Regions from separate parts of the Granulicella pectinivorans genome, predicted to be linked through region 1. Evidence: riboswitches for the same ligand, from Rfam matches in the RefSeq annotation. Region 1 holds a riboswitch; the other holds the start of a gene.

What was found. Region 1 has a riboswitch for cobalamin ahead of BM400_RS14380 (ribonucleoside-diphosphate reductase subunit alpha). Riboswitches for the same ligand answer to the same signal wherever they lie in the genome.
Region 2: linked by a shared signal. The riboswitch ahead of BM400_RS16515 (cobyrinic acid a,c-diamide synthase CobB) and the one ahead of BM400_RS14380 (ribonucleoside-diphosphate reductase subunit alpha) in region 1 are both predicted to bind cobalamin.

Annotation. Positions count from the first base shown of each region.
Region 1 covers NZ_FOZL01000001.1:3,628,774-3,631,982, forward strand. The annotation lists gene BM400_RS14380 (ribonucleoside-diphosphate reductase subunit alpha) at 1-1,342, opposite strand, end outside; cobalamin riboswitch at 1,441-1,629, opposite strand; gene BM400_RS14385 (prolipoprotein diacylglyceryl transferase) at 1,857-2,717, opposite strand; gene hpt (hypoxanthine phosphoribosyltransferase) at 2,838-3,209, shown strand, end outside.
Region 2 covers NZ_FOZL01000001.1:4,112,822-4,116,030, reverse strand. The annotation lists gene BM400_RS22145 (hypothetical protein) at 1-35, shown strand, start outside; gene BM400_RS16520 (glycerate kinase type-2 family protein) at 96-1,412, opposite strand; cobalamin riboswitch at 1,537-1,714, shown strand; gene BM400_RS16515 (cobyrinic acid a,c-diamide synthase CobB) at 1,887-3,209, shown strand, end outside.

The DNA of each region.
Region 1 (3,209 bases):
CGCACACCGCTCCCTTCCGCTTGCCTCCCTGGTTCACCGCGATTGCCGTATCGTTCGCCACCTTCAGAAACGGAACCAACCCCTGCGACTCACCATTCGTCCCGCGGATATGCGCCCCTAGGCCACGCACCGCGCTCCAGTCGTTGCCCAGGCCACCCGCATACTTCGAGAGCAACGCATTGTCCTTGATCGACTTGAAGATCCCATCCAGATCGTCCGGGATCGTCGTCAAAAAGCACGATGAAAGCTGCGGCCGTAGCGTACCCGCGTTGAACAGCGTAGGCGTCGAGCACATGAAGTCGAAGGACGACAGCAGCTCATAGAACTCGATCGCCCTGGCATCCCGGTCGATCTCTCGCACAGCCAGCCCCATCGCAACCCGCATGAAGAACGCCTGCGGTAGCTCGAACCGAATCCGGTCCCGATGCAGAAAATACCGGTCATACAGCGTCTGCAGCCCCAGAAACTGAAAGTTCCGGTCGCGCTCAGGCTTCAACGCAGCCGCCAGCCGCACCAAGTCGAACGCCCCCAGTTCCTTATCCAAGATCTCCAGCTTGATCGCCAGTTTGATGTACTCCGGGAAGTACTCGTCGTAGCGCAGATCGATCTGCCGCTGGGACCCGCTTACCACCTCTGGCAGCACAAACCCCAGGGCTTCATCACGCAATCCGTTCAGCAGCAGTCGCGCACTTACGTACGCGTAGTTGGGCTCCTGCTCCACCAGCGCACGCGCCGCCATCGTCTGCGCGAGCCCCAACTCATGCAGCAGAATGCCGTCATAAAGGTTCCGATGTACCTCCGCCATCACGGCATCGACCGATACACCATCGAGCCCGTCGCACGCCGTCGCCACCACCTGCCGCAGCGCTGCCTCATCCAGTGGCTCTGTCCGCCCATCCTGCAGCTTCACGTTCAGCCGAGGCTGCGCCGGGGCCGCACCCACCTCCTCGCGCTTGCGACGTTCCTGCATGCGCTCCGCGCGGTACAGCACGTACGCCCGCGCGATCTTGTGCTCGCCCGAGCGCATCAGCGCCAATTCGACCTGGTCCTGAATATCTTCAATGTGGATCGCCCGTGCCACGCCCGCCCGACGCGTCAGCGTCTCGACAATCTGCCGAGTCAGCCCATCGACAGCCTCGTGGATGCGCCGCGACTCACTTGCGGCATTCCCTTCAACCGCCAGAAAGGCCTTCGTAATCGCAATCGAGATCCGGCTTGGATCGAAACCGGAGAGACTCCCGCTGCGGCCAATCACCTGAAAATCAGGCGTGGCGGACGTCGAGGAGTGTATGGAGGCAGGGGGAGGAAGGGTCCCAAAATCGTGTGTTGCGGATGCGGCCATGGATAAATCTCCTTGGCCTCTGAAGCGTGCGAGAAAACAGCGGGTCGTCCTCCGCGAAGGACAAAAGTACGCTGCCACCTCGCCTCCCCTCGGAGGCGCTAGCGAATGTTTCGATGGCAGGTCTTCGGACTTTGCAGGATCGGACCTAATCGCCGGACTTCCCAGAGCAAAACTCCAGTGTCATCTTGGGCTTTCGTACCTGCTTACCGCTGCGGGGCAGTTCCGGACTTTCACCGGATTCCCTTTTCACACTCCGCGAAGGAGTGACCATGGAATAAACCCACTATAGCTTGCGACCCCACCTGGAGAGCAACTACCAATTGTGGATATCTCGGCACAGCCGACAACACCCGCACCAAAGGGCTACAATCCCCCCAAAGGAATCCATGCGGTCATTTGGGGTTGTTGGTATAGCTTCTGCGGGTTGGGTGGGCTTGTTTGCTGCGGCACAAACTAACACCCTTACCAGGGAGAAGTCCGACCACGGTTGGCGTCTTCTTTTTATCCGCAAACCCTATCCCGCCACGGCCTCGTCGGGGATCGCCGGCAGCACCTCTTGATGCTTCACCTTTGCCACGATCATCACCAGGACCCCGGCCAGAACGCTCACCAGAGCGGCCAACTGCGCGTTGCTCATGCCCCAATACAGCTTGGGGTTCACCCGGACGAACTCGACCAGGAACCGACCGATGCCGCTCAGCACCAGGTAAAGCCCGGTCAGCCATCCCAGAGGCAGCATCTTCTTGCCCAGCCTCCACAAGAACCAGCCAATCAGCAGCGCAAACAGAAACTCGTACACCGGAGTAGGCTGCACCAGCGCGTCCGGCGGCGTCGGAGGCACCAGCGCGTCCTTCGCCATGTGCACACCCCACGGCAGCGTCGTATTGATCCCGTAGTCTCCATCGCCCGAGGTGAGACATCCGATGCGGCCTACGCCGTAGCCGATGGCTGCCGCTGGAGCGGCGAGGTCCAACATCCTTACGGCGGCGGCCCAACTGGTCCGACCTTCCGGACGAGCCTGCCGGCCTTCCCACATCAGCCAGCCGATGCCGAAGACCAGTCCGCCAAACCACGCGAACCCGCCCTGGAGGTACTTCAGGAAGCCCAGCAGCACCTCCATCGGGTGGGACCAGCCGGGCAGCGCAATCTGCTTCATCTCCGCCACCAGCGCATGGACATCCTGCAGCTCGTGCCACGTCTTCGCGCCCAGCACGCCCATGATCGTCACCAGCGTCACGATGCTCAGCGCATCGGCGTCCACGCCATTGCGGATAAAGTTCTTGTGCAGCACGATCCCCGCCACCACGGCCGCCAGCCACAACAGCAGCCCAAACGTCCCCAGATGTAGCGGTCCCAGATTGATAAACGGATACATAACCCTCGCAAAAGGGGCCGAAAGCCCCAGCACCCAAGTATACCGAAGCGCGCCAGACGCCGGGACCCAAGACTTAAGCACTGTTCTCCCACAGCCCAATCCGCGATACGCTAGTACCTTATGGCAACGACGACCCCCTCCTTCCCGTCCCCCTCCGTCATGGAAGTCCTCTTCTCCACCGAGCAGATCGCCGCTCGCGTCAAGGCCATCGGCGACCAGATCACCGCGGACTACGCCGGCCTCACGAAGAACGGCCAACCCATCGTCCTTATCGGAGTGCTCAAGGGCGCGGCCATCTTCCTTGCCGACCTTGCCCGCTCCATCCAGGTCGACAACACCTTCGACTTCGTCGCCGTCTCCAGCTACGGCCGCGCCCGTGTCTCCTCCGGAGCCGTCAAGCTCATCAAGGACATCGACAACCCCATCGAGGGCAAGCACGTCATCCTGGTCGAAGACATCCTCGACACCGGCCTCACCCTCAGCTACCTCCGC
Region 2 (3,209 bases), 480 kb from region 1:
TCGCATTGTTCCTTCTGCTCCTCCACACGCTGTAGCACGCAACGTGCGGCGTCGCATGCCCCTTTCCATAGCAGCGGGCAACGGAGTGAAAAGCTTTACCCCACATTGCGGTCACTCAGAAAGACGCGCAGGTCGCGAAGATTGTTCCCAGTGGGACCGGTCATCAGCGTGTCGCCCAATGCGTCGAAAAGGGGGTAGGCATCGAAGCTTCTGAGCGCCAGAACAGGATCGAAACCTGCGGCTGCGGCGCGCTGCCACGTCGTACGGTCGACGACGGCTCCGGCCGCGGGACTATGGCCGTCGATGCCATCGGACCCGGCGCTGAGGAGCGTCAAGGGGAGCGCACGGCGAGCCAGCTCTCCGGCACAATACAGCGCAAATTGCTGGTTCCGTCCCCCCCGGCCGGCTGGGCCGTCCACCGTGACCACTACCTCACCCACAGAGATCAGGCAGGCTTTCTCATATTGCAACGCGTGTTCCGTCGCCCGTCCGAGCAGATAGTCTGCCGCGTGCCGATAGGGATGGTCGTCACACGAAGAATCGAAGAGCACGGTGTAGCCGAGCGCGCGTGCGGCGTCCGCGGCGCGTGCCGCCAGTTGCTCGCTCGAAAGGATGGCCTCGAAGGTGGCTCTGGCGAAGACGCCGTCCGTATCTTTGGGCGTCTCGGGAAGAGCAGGATCGGCGAAGCACGCCGCAACGGCATCAGGGAGAGGCGAAGACAGTCCTCCGAGAAGAGCACGCGCGTCCGCCAGCGTCGACGGATCCGGCATCGACGGCCCGGAGGCGACCGCGTTCAGCGCATGCGCGGGCACATCGGAGACGAGTAGAGTGACCTGCGCGGCCGCACCTGCCGCAGCTACGGCGAGCCGCCCTCCCTTGACCGCCGAGAAATGTTTCCGGATGATGTTGATCTTCTCGATGGGCAGGCCAGAGGCCACCAACGCCTTGTAAAAGTCGGCGACGTCATCGATGCGGATCGTGGGATCGAGCGGCAATTCAAACATCGAGGAGGCACCCCCGCTGATGAGAAACAGGACAAGCGTCCTGGCATCAGCCGTGCGGAGCAGAGCCAGAGCAGCCTCGGCCGCCTGCCGGGAGACCTTATCCGGCGAAGGGTGCGCCCCATGCAGGACGGTGACCCCCGCAGAGGTGGGAAGTGTCGCCTCCGGCGTGACGACCAGCGCCTGAATCGGCAGCAGCGTGGGTGCGAGTGCCTCGCGAGCCGCCTCGAACATCGTTGCCCCGGCCTTCCCGATCGAGAGGACCACAATGTGGTCCAGCTCGGCAACCCGAAGAGTGCGGCCTGTGACGGTCAACGCATCGGCGCTTACCGAGAGTGCGTCTCGAACCGCTTCCCCGACATCAAGGGTCGCAAGCGTGGTGTGGAAGATGGCGGCAGCGTCATGATTCATACGGTATCCATTCTTAGCACGCAGCAACGAACCTGTCGCGTCGGTGCCGAAGAAACATCGAACACACGCTCTGACGAGCCCGCAGCTCGACGTTCCCCCCGCTCCATGGGTGCCTGGGGATGCTAAACTTCAAGTAATCTCTGGTGCTCGAAAGAGTGAAAATGGGAATCCGGTGAGAATCCGGAACTGCCCCGCAGCGGTAAGCAGGAACGAACGCCCAACAGGTATTGGCCTCATGGCTGAGAAACCGGGCAAGTAGGTAGCCTGCAAGTCCGAAGACCTGCCAGAGACAATCGCACGCGCCTCCGAGGGGAGGTGGAGTCGCAATGGCCTCGTCTCTACATTGCGTGGAGTTTCCAGTCTCTGGAACCGTTGTCTCTTCATCGAACATCCTCTCCCAGGTCTGGGAGTCTTCATGGTCATATCCGTTGTCACACGGCGCGACACGCTGAACGCGAAAGGAACCCCTGCGTCATGACGGGATTTCTCATCGCGGGCACGTCGAGCGGCGTCGGCAAGACGACCGTGACCCTCGCTCTCATCGCCGCCTTTAGAAAACGTGGACTCATCGTGCAGCCCTTCAAGGGCGGCCCGGACTTCCTCGACACCGGCCATCAGACCCTGGCCTCCGGCCGGCCCTCCCGCAATCTAGACACCTGGATGCTCGACCACGAGAGCAACCGCGCAGTCTTCGCCTCGGCCTCCCAAGGCGCGGATGCAGTGATCGTCGAAGGCATGATGGGCCTCTTCGACGGCAAGGACGGAGCCTCAGACGCAGGCAGCAGCGCGGAGATCGCACGCCTCCTTCAACTCCCCGTCGTCCTCGTCCTGGACGCCGGAAAGAGCGCGCGCAGCATCGCCGCCGTCGTCCTCGGCTTCGAACTCTTCGATCCGCAACTCAACATCGCCGGCGTCATCCTGAACCGCGTAGCGAGCGACCGTCACTTCCACATGTTGAAGGCGGCCATTCACTCTCGCTGCGCCACGCCTCTGCTCGGATGGCTTCCACGCGAACCGGCCATCGCCATTGCGGAACGCCATCTCGGATTGCAGACAGCGGAAGAGCAGTCCGCCGCGCACAACGCGCAACGGCTGGACACGCTGGCGCAGTTGGCCGAAACCCACCTCGATCTCGATGCTCTGCTCACCCTGCAGTGCGGCATGCAATTCGAAGCATTCGCTTCGACGCCCGCCCCCGCCGCGCAAGTCCGTATCGGAGTAGCCCGCGATGAGGCCTTCAGCTTCTACTACGAGGACAACTTCGATCTCCTCCGCCAAGCCGGAGCGGAGATTGTTCCCTTCAGCCCACTCCACGATCGAGCCCTTCCACCCAACCTCGACGCCCTGTACCTCGGTGGCGGCTATCCGGAGCTGCACGCAGACTCCCTCAGCGACAATCACTTAATGTTGATGGCGATCCGTGCATTTGCCGCCACAGGCAAACCCATCTACGCGGAGTGCGGCGGCATGATCTATCTTGGCGAATCGTTGCGTCTGAAAGACGGTCGTTCTATCTCCTTCGCGGGCTTGCTTCCCCTCACCTTTGCGATGACCCAACGTCTCGTCCGTTTCGGCTACGTCACCGTCGAGTTGCTCCACGATTGCCTCTTGGGGCCTGCCGGAACGACTTTTCGCGGCCATAGCTTCCATCACTCCGACGTCACGTCCGACGTCGATCGTTCGACGCTGTCGAAGGCCTACCGCATCTCCTACTCTCTTGCGAGCAAACAGGAGCTGGAAGGCTTTGGCACCGCAGACCGCAACGTCCTCGCAAGTTACATCCACATCCACTTCCGC